One region of the Burkholderia contaminans genome, then DNA from elsewhere that is predicted to be linked to it. Evidence: riboswitches for the same ligand, from Rfam matches in the RefSeq annotation. Region 1 holds a riboswitch; the other holds the start of a gene.
The links. Region 1 has a riboswitch for thiamine pyrophosphate ahead of LXE91_RS06710 (FAD-dependent oxidoreductase). Riboswitches for the same ligand answer to the same signal wherever they lie in the genome.
Positions count from the first base shown of each region.

Region 2: it holds a riboswitch for thiamine pyrophosphate, as region 1 does, so the genes downstream of both, thiC (phosphomethylpyrimidine synthase ThiC) here and LXE91_RS06710 (FAD-dependent oxidoreductase) in region 1, are expected to answer to the same signal.

Region 1 is NZ_CP090640.1:1,433,560-1,440,048, forward strand. It holds partial or broken gene LXE91_RS06700 (SDR family NAD(P)-dependent oxidoreductase) at 1-470, opposite strand, end outside; gene LXE91_RS06705 (ABC transporter ATP-binding protein/permease) at 467-2,236, opposite strand; TPP riboswitch at 2,506-2,629, shown strand; gene LXE91_RS06710 (FAD-dependent oxidoreductase) at 2,855-3,991, shown strand; gene thiS (sulfur carrier protein ThiS) at 4,024-4,221, shown strand; gene LXE91_RS06720 (thiazole synthase) at 4,260-5,075, shown strand; gene thiE (thiamine phosphate synthase) at 5,072-6,196, shown strand; gene LXE91_RS06730 (ABC transporter ATP-binding protein) at 6,281-6,489, shown strand, end outside.
Region 2 is NZ_CP090640.1:2,389,360-2,395,848, reverse strand. It holds gene LXE91_RS11160 (helix-turn-helix domain-containing protein) at 1-112, shown strand, start outside; gene LXE91_RS11155 (molybdopterin-dependent oxidoreductase) at 193-981, opposite strand; gene LXE91_RS11150 (cytochrome b/b6 domain-containing protein) at 1,011-1,643, opposite strand; gene LXE91_RS11145 (pentapeptide MXKDX repeat protein) at 1,737-2,012, opposite strand; TPP riboswitch at 2,284-2,400, shown strand; gene thiC (phosphomethylpyrimidine synthase ThiC) at 2,525-4,456, shown strand; gene LXE91_RS11135 (glycine zipper 2TM domain-containing protein) at 4,707-4,919, shown strand; gene LXE91_RS11130 (hypothetical protein) at 5,112-5,360, shown strand; gene LXE91_RS11125 (DMT family transporter) at 5,504-6,430, shown strand.

The sequences.
Region 1 (6,489 bases):
GCGGTAGCGGTGCGCGACGAACGAGCTGACCGCGACGATCCGCGGCGCCACCGACGCTTCGAGAAGCGGCCGCGCGCGGCCCGCGAGCGCGGAGAACGCGCCGGGCATCGCCGCGAAGGCGGACGCGAGCGCGTCCGCGGAAAGACCGGAAAAGGACTGCCGGGCGGCGAAGCCCGCGTTGGCGACCGGTGATCGAGCCCGCCGAAGCGTGCCGCGGTTGCATCGACGAGCGACGCGGCGACGCCCGCCTCACCGAGATCGCCGGTGAGCGTGACGCATGCCGCGCCGGCCGCCGTGCACGCGTGGGCGACATCGGCAAGCCGGGCGCGCGCCGCTTCGTCCGCGCCGCGCGCGTGCAGCGCCAGCGCGATGCCGGGCGCCGCAAGCCGCCGCGCGAGCGCCGCGCCGATCCCGGAACCCGCGCCGGTGATCAGCGCAATCCGTGCGATGTGCGCGGCGCGTGCGTTCAAGCCGCGACCTTGTCGCTGTCGTTCACGCGTTCGACGTTGATTGTGCCGACGTGGAACGCGGCCAGCGATTCGCGGTGCGCGATGCTGACGATCGCGGCCTTCGGCAGCCGTTCGGCGAACAGGTGGTACAGGCGCGCTTCGTTGTCGGCGTCGAGCGCGCTGGTCGCTTCGTCGAGGAACAGGAAGTCGGGCTTGTGCAGCAGTACGCGCGCGCCGGCCAGGCGCTGCTGTTCGCCCGGCGACAGCACGCGGGTCCAGTGCGCGGTCTCGTCGAGGCGGTCGACGTAATCCTCGAGGCGGCATGCGCGCAGCGCGTCGCGGCAGGCTTCGTCGCTGAACGCGTCGGCCGTCGCCGGATAGGTGAGCGCGGCCTTCAGCGTGCCGATCGGCAGGTAGCTCGTTTGCGGCACGAACATCATCCGCGCGCCGACCGGCGCATCGATCGCGCCGTCGCCGAACGGCCACAGGCCCGCGAGCGCGCGCATGAACGTGCTCTTGCCGGAACCCGACTTGCCGACCACGAGCCAGCGCGAGCCGGGCTCGATCGTGACGCTGCCGATGGTCGCGAGCGCGTTGCCGTTCGGCAGCGCGAGCTTGAGCGACGACGTCGACAGCTTCGCGTCGTCGACGTAGTGCAGGTTGATGCCGCCGTGCTCGGTCGCGGGCGACAGGCTTTCCTTCAGGTGCGACGTGCCCATCACGCGCTTGAATTCGCGCAGACGGTTGACGGTGGCGCGCCACTCGACGAGGGTCGAGTAACTGTTGATGAACCACGAGAATGAATCGCTGACGGTGCCGAACGCGGACGAGATCTGCATCAGCACGCCGAACGAGAACGCGCCCGCGAAATAGCGCGGCGCGGCGACGACGAGCGGGAAGATGATCGCGATCTGCCCGTAGAAGCTCAGCACGAACGTGAGCCGCTTCGTGTACTTCATCACGCGCCACCAGTTGTCGCGGATGCGCGCGAAGAGGTTTTGCGCGTTGCCGGTCTCGGTCTTCTCGCCGTCGTAGAACGCGATCTGCTCGGCGTTCTCGCGCACGCGGATCAGCCCGAAGCGGAAGTCGGCCTCGACGCGCTGCTGCTGGTAGTTGATCGACACGAGCGGATGGCCGACCTTCTGGATGATCAGCGAGCCGACCACTGCGTACAGCGCGGCCGCCCACACCATGTAGCCGGGGATCGCGATCGGCGTCGCGCCGAGCGAAATCGTCAGCGCGCCGGCGAGCGACCACAGGATCGTGATGAACGACACGAGCGTGACGACCGTCGACAGCAGGTCGAGCGACAGCGCGAGCGTGGTCGTCGCGAACGACTGGAGGTCGTCGGTGATCCGCTGGTCGGGGTTGTCGGCGAGGCGGTCACGCTCGATCCGGTAGAACGCGCGATCGCCGAGCCACTGGCCGAGAAAGCGGTCGGTGAGCCACTGGCGCCAGCGGAAGCCGAGCATCTGCCGCAGGTAGCGGCCGTACACGGCGAGGATGATGAACGCGAACGCGAGCGCGGAGAATTGCATCAGCAGGTTCGGGAAGTCGTGGACGTCCTTCGACTGCAGCGCGTTGTAGAACTCCGCGTTCCACTTGTTCAGCCGGACGTTGATCCAGACCACGCAGAGGTTGATCGCGATGATCGTGACCAGCAGGCCCCACGCGATTTTCCATTCGGACGATACCCAGTAGGGCTTGATGAGGCTCCATGCGGATACCGGGCGGTCGTCCTGCGGCGCGTCGGAGGCGGAGCGGACGGGATCGATCGATTGGGTCATGTGCTTCCTGATGAGTAGCCGGCGCGCGGGCCGGGCGAAGCCGGGCGCGCGCCGCGATACGGCATGCCGGGACGCGGCGCCGACTGACGACGGGCGTCCGGATGTTCGCCCGCGCGTCTTAAACGGCACTTAAGGCCGGCGGTGACGCGGCAACCGGCCGCTCGCGCGGCCGGCCTGCGGGCATTGTGCCAGAGCGGCGCGGCACGACGGCGAATTTGCCGCAAGGGGGACAGTTTGCGGCGCTTTCCGCTTTTATGGTCTAATGGCCGACGACGAAACAGGGGTGCTTCGTGGCGCGGCCGGCAGATGTTCCGGGCAGCGCGATGAGGCTGAGAAAGACCCTTCGCACCCGATCCGGGTAATACCGGCGAGGGAAGTTTCTGATCCCGCCGGGTCGCGCTGGCTGCCATCCCACATGGTCAGCGCCCTTGTCCCGCCCGGCCGGCCTTTGCTGCCGGTTTCGTCCTTTTGGGTACGCGCCTTGCGCGTTACGGAAGGAATGATGACCGCACAATCTTCAGTCTTTTGCATGGTTTCCGGCCCGATGCCGCGTGCGTTCGCATGCGGCGGCGCGTGCGCGTCGACGCTCGTCGTGCGTGCTCGTGCGGAGGGCGCGCGATGAACGCCCGGGATTCCCGACCCGATTTCGCGGTGCTCGGCGGCGGCCTCGTCGGCCGCCTGATCGCCTGGCGGCTCGCGGGCGACGGGCACCGCGTCGCGCTTTACGAGCGCGGCGGCCCGGACGGCGAGCAGTCGGCCGCGTGGATCGCGGCCGCGATGCTCGCGCCGCTCGCGGAGGCGGCGAGCGCGGAGCTGCTGATCACCGAGCTGGGCGCCGCGTCGCTCGCGCGCTGGCCGCAGTGGCTCGCGGAACTGCCCGAACCCGTCTTCTTCCAGCGTCACGGCACGCTCGTCGTCTGGCATCACGCCGATCGCGCGGAGGCACCGCTGTTCGAGCGGCGCGTGCGTGCGAACGCGCCGGCCGACCTGTTCGACCGCGGTTTCGTGACGCTCGCCGGCGCGCAGGTCGACGCGGCCGAGCCCGTGCTCGCGGGCCGCTTCGCGCGCGGCCTGCTGCTGCCGAACGAAGGCCAGCTCGACAATCGCCGGGCGCTGCGTGCGCTCGCGGCCGGCCTCGCCGAGCGCGGCGTCGAGCTGCACTGGCACGTCACGATCGACGATGCGAACCTGCCCGCCGCGCATTTCACGATCGATTGCCGCGGGCTCGGCGCGAAACCCGCGCTGCCCGCGTTGCGCGGCATCCGCGGCGAAGTCGCGCGTGTGCACGCGCCCGGCATCGGGCTCACCCGGCCCGTGCGGCTGCTGCATCCGCGCTACCCGCTGTACATCGCACCGAAGCAGGGCGATCTCTATGTGATCGGCGCGACCGAGGTCGAGGGCGAGGACATGTCGCCCGTCAGCGTGCGCTCCGCGCTCGAACTGCTGAGCGCGGCGTTCTCCGTGCATCCGGCCTTCGGCGAGGCGCGCATCCTCGAGCTCAATGCGCAGTGCCGGCCGACGCTGCCCGATCATCGCCCGGCGGTGATCTGGGACGGCGCGTCGACGCTCGCCGTCAACGGCCTGTACCGGCACGGCTTCATGATCGCGCCGGAAGTCGCGCACGCGGCGGTTGCAGTCGCCGAAGCCGCGCTCGGCGGCGCGTTCGGCGATGCCGATGCGTTCGCCGCGTGGCGCGACGCCGAGCGCTGGCCGGCGCTCCTTCATCACCGCAACGACGCGCGCCAGCCGGCCTGACGCGTGCTGCCGACCGAATTCGACGAAGCCTCATGGATATCCAGATCAATCAACAGAACCTGACGTTGCCCGACGGCGCCACGGTGGCCGACGCACTCGCCGCGTACGGCGCGCGTCCGCCGTATGCGGTCGCGCTGAACGGCGACTTCGTCGCGCGCACGCAGCACGCGGCGCGCGCACTCGCGGCGGGCGACAAGCTCGACGTCGTGCACCCGGTCGCGGGCGGCTGAGCGCCGCCGGTTCGTCCCCGCTATTTCAGGAAAACGACATGACGTCCCTCACCTCCGCCGACGCGCTGACGCTGTACGGCGAAACCGTCGCAAGCCGCGTGCTGCTCGGCACGTCGCGCTATCCGTCGCTGCAGTCGCTGTCCGATTCGATCGCCGCGTCGCGTCCCGGGATGGTGACGGTCGCGCTGCGCCGCCAAATGACGGGCGGCACGGCCGAAGCCGGCTTCTTCGACCTGCTCAAGCGTCACGCGGTGCCGCTGCTGCCGAACACGGCCGGCTGCCAGACCGTCGCCGAAGCCGTGACGACCGCACACATGGCGCGCGAAGTCTTCGGCACCGACTGGATCAAGCTCGAACTGATCGGCGACGACTACACGCTGCAGCCCGATCCGGTCGGCCTGATCGAAGCGGCCGCACAACTGATCAAGGACGGTTTCAAGGTGCTGCCGTACTGCACCGAGGATCTGGTGATCGGCCGGCGCCTGCTCGACGTCGGCTGCGAGGCGCTGATGCCGTGGGGCGCGCCGATCGGCACGGGCAAGGGTATCGTGAACCCGTACGGCCTGCGAGTGCTGCGCGAGCGGCTGCCTGACGTGCCGCTGATCGTCGACGCGGGGCTCGGCGTGCCGTCGCACGCGTGCCAGGTGATGGAGTGGGGCTTCGACGGCGTGTTGCTGAACACCGCCGTGTCGCAGGCCACGCACCCCGAGATCATGGCGCGCGCGTTTGCGCAGGGCGTCGAGGCCGGCCGCGCCGCCTATCTCGCCGGGCCGATGGATGCGCGCGAGACCGCGCATGCGAGCACGCCGGTCGTCGGGATGCCGTTCTGGCACCAGGACGGAGGCGGCGCATGAGCGCGCGTTTCGCCGATGCATTCTGGCCGCCGGCCGACGAACTGGCCGAAGCGGCCGAACGGATTCGCGCGCGGCTCGGCGACTGGCCGCGCGGTGCTGCGCCGTGGCGGCTCTGCGTCGCGGTGCCCGATGTGCCGGCCGATGGCGACGTGCTGATCGTTTCGGCAGGCGACCGCGCTGCCCGGGCGCGCGCGTCGGCTGCGTCGCGGCCCGCGGCGCCGGGCGCGGTCGCGATCGAATTCGACGAGCAGGGCGCGGTGCTTCACACGGCGGGCGCGCGCTACGCACTCGACGCCGCGCATCCGCTCGGAGACGACTGGATCGCCGCGCTCGCGGCGTTCCTCGATTGCGGCTTCGCGCCGATCGACGCGCTGGTGCTGGCGCTGGCCTGGCGCGACGGCGATGAAACGCGCGCCGCCGATACGTGGCCGGTCGACGCCGCACAGTTCCCGCGTGTTGCCGGGCTGCCGGCCGCGCCCGAACCTGCATTCGCGCCGTGCCCCGCGCAACTCGGCCTCTATCCGGTCGTGCCGGACGCCGAATGGGTCGAGCGCGTGCTCGATTGCGGCGTGCGAACCGTGCAACTGCGTGTGAAAGGCGCGACGCCGGACGTGATGCGGCGGGAAGTCGCCCGCACGGTCGCGGCCGGGCGCCGCTATCCCGATGCGCGCGTGTTCATCAACGATCACTGGCAGATTGCCGCAGAAGAGGGTGCGTACGGCGTTCATCTCGGCCAGGAAGACCTCGAAACGGCCGATCTGGCCGCGATCGCGCGCGCGGGCCTGCGGCTCGGACTTTCGAGCCACGGTTATTACGAAATGTTGCGGGCGCTGCATGAGCGCCCGAGCTACCTCGCGCTCGGCCCCGTGTATGCGACGGCGACCAAGGCCGTTGCTGCGCCGCCACAGGGCCTCGCCCGGATCGCCCGCTATGCGCGCTTCGCGGGCGCCCGGGCGCCGCTCGTCGCGATCGGCGGGGTGGGGCTCGATGCGCTGCCGGGCGTGCTGGCAACGGGCGTCGGCAGTGTCGCGGTAGTCAGTGCGGTGACGGGCGCGACCGACTATCGGGCCGCTATTGCTGCGCTGCAGCAATGTTTTCCCGGACAATTTGACAATCATTGACCGCAGGGCCCGGAACGGCTTCACGACATCATTCCAATGCAGGCCCTATAATTCGGCGTTCTGCGTAAAAGGACTGTCAGCTCCGTGAGCCCCACTCCTACCGAGTCACTGCTGGAACTTCGCGACGTCGACTTTGGCTACGGCGACCGCCTCGTCCTGTCCAACCTGAACCTGCGCTTCGGGCGGGGGCAGGTCGTTGCGGTCATGGGCGGGTCGGGTTGCGGCAAGACGACCGTGCTGCGCCTGATCGGCGGCCTCGTGCGCGCACGCCGCGGCCAGGTGCTGTTCGACGG
Region 2 (6,489 bases), 960 kb from region 1:
CGTCTCCGACCTGATGCGCGGCAAGATCAACCTGTTCGGGCTCGACGCCCTCGTGAACATGGCGGCGGCCGTCGGCCTGCGCGTCGACCTCCAGGTGCGCGAATCCGCGTGACGCATCACGTGCGATGCCGCGATGCCCGATGCATCGCGGCACGCGCATGCGCCGCCACCGCCCGCCACGCACCGCACCGCTCACGATCCGCCGAACCAGTTGTACCCCTGGTCGACCCAGTAGCCGCCCGGAAACGTATCGGTCACGAAGATCTCCATGATGTGTTTCGGATTCTTGTAGCCGAGCTTGGTCGGCATCCGCAGCTTCATCGGGAAGCCGAACTCCGGCGGCAACCGCTGGCCGTCGTAGTCGAACGCGAGCAGCGTCTGCGGATGCAGCGCGGTCGGCATGTCGATGCTCTCGTAGTAATCGTCGGCGCACTTGAAGCCGACGTACTTCGCCCGCGTATCGGCGCCGGCGCGGGCGAGAAACGCACCGAACGGCGTACCGCCCCAGCGGCCGATCGCGCTCCACCCTTCCACGCAGATATGCCGCGTGATCTGTTCCGCGTGCGGCAGCGCATACAGTTCGTCGAGCGTCCACACGCGCTTGCCCGTCACGCGGCCGGACAGCACGAGCCGGTACGTCGACGCATCGACGTGCGGCACGTCGTCGATCCCGTAGTACGCGTTGAACGGGAACGGTCGCGTAATGTCGGCTTCGGTGTAGGTCGGCGCGAGCCGCTCGCCGCTGAACAGCCAGGCCTGCACGCGGTCGTTCATGCGCGACACCGTTTCGAGGAACGTGTTGACCGACGCGTCGTCCTTCAGCGTGCAGCCGGTCAGCATCGTCAAGCCGCCGAGCGTCAGCACGCGCCGGTTGAACAGCCGCCGCGACGGCATCTCGAGCTCGCGGCGCACGTCGAGTTCGAGCGACTTCCGGTCGAGCGTCCAGCGCGAACCGTCGCGCTTGTTTTCGGATTCCGACATGATGATTTCCTTCACCCGAGGTTGACGGGTCAGCGTCCGCGCAGCATCGCGAGCAGCGAGCGCGGCACCAGCAGCGCCATCGCGACGTGAACGACGACGAATGCGACGAGCAGCGACATCGCCCAGAAGTGCACGACACGCGCGTTGTCGTAGCCGCCGAACAATTCGCGCAGCAGCGGGAATTGCACGGATTTCCAGATCGTGAGCCCGGAGAGCACCAGCACGACGAGATCGACGATCGCGGTCAGGTAGGCGGCACGCTGTACCGCGTTGTAGACGCTCAGGTCGGCGTGCGACAGCCGCCCGCCCAGCGCGGCACGGACATCGCGCCAGATCGACGCCGGCGTGACGGGCAGCATCTTGCGCGCGAGGCGCCCCGTCGCAATCGACATCGTCAGATAGAACAGCCCGTTGAAGACGAGCAGCCACATCGCCGCGAAATGCCATTGCAGCGCGCCGCCGAGCCAGCCGCCGATCGTGATCCCGTGCGGGAACGTGAACGGCGGATAGATCGGCGACGCGTCGTAGATGCGCCAGCCGGACAGCACCATCAGGATCGCCGCGAGCGCGTTGAGCCAGTGGCTCGCGCGCACCCACAGCGGATGGATCGGGCGCGCGGGCGGCGTGGCGGCCGCGCGGCCGGTGGCGGGAACGGTTTGCATGATGAAGACTCCCGGTATGAGTCGACGGGACGGGACGCGATGCGGGCGGCCGTCGTGCGACGCACGCGCCGGCCGCGCCGCGTCCGCCTTTCGTCAGTTCGACGGCGCCATCTTGTCGCCCGACGGCTTGCCCATCTCGTCGTGCGACATCGCGTCCTTCTTCATCGCGTCTTTCTTCATCGCATGCTTCTTCATGCCGTCCTTCTTCATCGCGTCATGGCCCATTGCATCCTTGGCCATCGCGTCGTGACCCATCGCGTCCTTCGACATCGACGAACCCGGCTGCGACATCGCATCGTTCTGTGCATGGGCGCCCGTGGCGATCGTGGCGAAAGCGGCGACGCAAGCGGCAATCAGTACTTTTTTCATGACATCTCTCCAAAACAACATGGGTTTAAGGAGCCGAATAGACGGACGACGTCGCGGGAAATGACAGCCGCTGCGAAATTTTTTTTGAAGTTGCGCGAAAGCGCGTCATGCTGCACCGCTTCGCCGTGGCCGGCCATGCCGGGAGGCCATGCGGCGGCGACGCGCGCTGCCATTTCGACGGGCCACCGTACCGCCCGTCATGCTGCGGCCGCACCGGGACAGCCGATCCTCTGCCGGTTGAAACCGCCGCCAAGCCAGTGTATCGTGTGCCCTGCTAACGCGGGGGTCCTGCAATGCGCCCGGTCAAACAACCGGCATTGCGGGTGAGAAATACCCTTTGAACCTGATCTGGATAATGCCAGCGCAGGGAAGCGTACGGAATTCGCCGCCATCCTTCTGACGAAATCCGCCGCCTCACCAAGCCTCGTCTCCTGCTTAGCTCGAGCCCCACATACGTCAAGGGCTCCGGGCAAGCGCCGAAGCGCCTGTCCGGCGCTCACACAGGAGATTGCATGAACGCCAATCCGAAGTTTCTGTCCGCCGACGCTCATGTCGATGCCGCGGCCGTCGCCCCGCTGCCCAATTCGCGAAAGGTCTATGTAACCGGCTCGCAGCCCGACATCCGCGTGCCGATGCGTGAAATCACGCAGGCCGACACGCCGACCGGCTTCGGCGGCGAGAAGAATCCGCCGATCTACGTGTACGACACGTCGGGCCCCTACACCGATCCGGACGCGAAGATCGACATCCGCGCGGGCCTGGCCCCGCTGCGCCAAGGCTGGATCGTGGCACGCGGCGACACCGAAGTGCTCGGCGGCCTGTCGAGCCAGTACGGCCTCGAGCGCGCGGCCGACCCGGCCACCGCCGACCTGCGGTTCCCGGGCCTGCACCGCAATCCGCGCCGTGCCCGGGCCGGCAAGAACGTCACGCAGATGCACTATGCGCGCCAGGGGATCATCACGCCGGAAATGGAATACATCGCGATCCGCGAGAACCAGCGCCGCGCCGAGTACCTCGAGAGCCTGAAGGCGAGCGGCCCGAACGGCGCGAAGCTCGCCGCGATGATGGGCCGCCAGCACCCGGGCCAGGCGTTCGGCGCAGCGGCATTCGGCGCGAACGCGCCGGCCGAGATCACGCCGGAATTCGTGCGCTCGGAAGTGGCGTGCGGCCGCGCGATCATCCCCGCGAACATCAATCACCCGGAATCCGAGCCGATGATCATCGGCCGCAACTTCCTCGTGAAGATCAACGCGAACATCGGCAACTCGGCCGTCACATCGTCGATCGGCGAGGAAGTCGACAAGATGACGTGGGCGATCCGCTGGGGCGGCGACACGGTGATGGACCTGTCGACCGGCAAGCACATCCATGAAACGCGCGAGTGGATCATCCGCAACAGCCCGGTGCCGATCGGCACGGTGCCGATCTACCAGGCGCTGGAAAAGGTCAACGGCAAGGCCGAAGACCTCACGTGGGAAATCTTCCGCGACACGCTGATCGAACAGGCCGAGCAAGGCGTCGACTACTTCACGATCCACGCGGGCGTGCGCCTGCAATACGTGCCGCTCACCGCGAACCGGATGACGGGCATCGTGTCGCGCGGCGGCTCGATCATGGCGAAGTGGTGCCTCGCGCACCACAAGGAAAGCTTCCTGTACGAACACTTCGAAGAGATCTGCGAGATCATGAAGGCATACGACGTGAGCTTCTCGCTCGGCGACGGCCTGCGCCCCGGCTCGATCTACGACGCGAACGACGAAGCGCAGCTCGGCGAGCTGAAGACGCTCGGCGAGCTCACGCAGATCGCATGGAAGCACGACGTGCAGGTGATGATCGAAGGCCCCGGCCACGTGCCGATGCAGCTGATCAAGGAGAACATGGATCTCCAGCTCGACTGGTGCAAGGAAGCGCCGTTCTACACGCTCGGGCCGCTGACCACCGACATCGCACCGGGCTACGACCACATCACGTCCGGCATCGGCGCCGCGATGATCGGCTGGTTCGGCACCGCGATGCTCTGCTACGTGACGCCGAAGGAGCACCTGGGCCTGCCGAACAAGGACGACGTGAAGGAAGGCATCATCACGTACAAGCTCGCCGCGCACGCCGCCGATCTCGCGAAGGGCCACCCGGGCGCGCAGGTGCGCGACAACGCGCTGTCGAAGGCGCGCTTCGAGTTCCGCTGGGAAGACCAGTTCAACATCGGCCTCGATCCGGACAAGGCACGCGAATTCCACGACGAAACGCTGCCGAAGGATTCCGCGAAAGTCGCGCACTTCTGCTCGATGTGCGGCCCGCACTTCTGCTCGATGAAGATCACGCAGGACGTGCGCGAGTTCGCGGCGCAGCAGGGCGTGTCGGAAACCGAAGCGCTGAAGAAAGGGATGGAAGTGAAGGCGGTCGAGTTCGTCAAGACCGGCGCCGAAATCTATCATCGTCAGTAAGCGAACGCGCGGTCCGGCGAGGGCTGCCGCACCGCCTCGCCAGGCACGAAGCCCGCTTTCGAGCGGGCTTTTTTGCGCATGTCGCGTGCCTGCCGCCGCACCGGAAAACCACCCGAAACAATTCATTACGAAACCGCGCGAGCCTTAACAAGTGCTTACAGCAGCGTCGGAGGACGGCGCGTAGATTGGGTTCATGCGCGGCCGCCGGCCGGTCGCGCGTCCTCTGTTCACAACCGCAAGGACAACGATCATGAATTCGATACGGCGTATTGGGATATGCACGCTGCTCGTCGCGACCGTGGCCAGCCTCTCGGCCTGTGACTCGATGTCGAGACGCCAGCGCGACACGGCAATCGGTGCGGGCGTCGGCGGCGTCGCCGGCGCGGCAATCGGCGGCAGTGCGCTGTCGACGCTGGGCGGCGCAGCGGCGGGCGGCATCATCGGTAACCAGGTCGGCAAGTAAGCGGCGCAACGCGCCGCGACGGTCAGCCAGACGGCGTTTCCGCGATGCGGAAGCGCCGTTTTCGCATGCGGCGCCGCAACGTGACGGGCAGCCTGCCGCGGAAATGATCCGTTACCGTTTTGCACACCGTGTCATCGGCGCGCGGCCTAAGCTTAAGCATCTGCCGATTGCCGGCTCCGCCGGAGAGACATCATGAACAGGACCCTCGTCGCTGCGGCGCTCGCCTGCGTGACGCTCGCCGGCTGCTACTACCCGTACGGCTATTATCCCGGCGGTTATTACACGGCGGCTCCGGTGCAGCCGGCTCCCGTCTACGTCGATCCGGGCCCGGCCTATTACTATCCGGCACCGGCCTATGCACCTGCGTGGGGCGGCTATTGGGGACCGGCGGTTTCGCTCAACTTCGGCTTCGGCGGACGCGGCGGCTGGCGCCATCACTGATCGGGCAAGACCGCCGGCGGGCGGCCGCCCCACGCCGCCCACCGGCGACATTCCCGTTTCTTGTCATTTCATCGAAACGTGAAACGACGGCACGGTAACGCGGTGTAAGATTCTCCGCATCCCGTCCCTGCCCTTCACGATCGATGTCACCCAAGAACGCCCTGCTGCTGACCGTGCTCGCTGCCCTGTGGGGTGCGTCGTTCCTGTTCATCCGGATCGGCGTCGTCGATCTCGGCGTCGCGCCGCTGATGGCGTTGCGGGTGGGCATCGGCGCGCTGTTTCTCGGCGGCTTCGCGCTCACGCGCTTCAAACCCGCCGATCTCGGCGCCCGGCTGCGCCGTCATGCGTGGCCGCTGTTCGTCGTCGGCGCGCTGAACTCGGGCATCCCGTTCTGCCTGTTCGCATTCGCCGAACTGACGCTGTCGGCCGGCGTGACGTCGGTGATCAACGCGACGACACCGCTCTGGGGCGCGCTCGTGGCCTACCTGTGGCTGAAGGACAAGCTGTCGCTGCCGCGCGCGCTCGGCCTCGTGATCGGCTTTGCCGGCGTACTCACGCTCGTGTGGAACCAGATCGCGAATGCGCACGGCGAGGCGGGCGCCGCCGCGACCGCGCTCGCCGCCGCGGCAGCCCTCGGCGCGACGCTGCTGTACGGCATCGCGGCCAACTACACGAAGCGCAAGTTGACCGGCGTCGATCCGCTCGTCAACGCGACCGGCAGCATGATCGGCTCGACCGTCCTGCTGCTGCCGTTCGCGATCGCCACCTGGCCGGCCGCGCCGGTCAGCGCGCACGCGTGGGCCTCGGTGCTCGCCCTGGGCGTCGCCTGCACGGGCATCGCATATTTCATCTTCTTCCACCTGATCGCACACATCGGCCCCGCGCGAGCGATTACCGTGACGTTCGTGATCCCCGTGTTCGGTCTGCTGTGGGGCGCGCTGTTCCTCGGCGAACACGTGTCGGCCGTGATGATCGAAGGCTGCGCGATCGTGCTCGTCGGCACCGCGCTCGCGACCGGCGTGATCAAGCGGATTCCGGGGATCCGGCCGCGCAGCGGCGAAGCGACCTGACGATACATTCGGGTGCACGCGCCGCCGTTCGTTCCGGCCGTCATGCCTGACGACCGGGC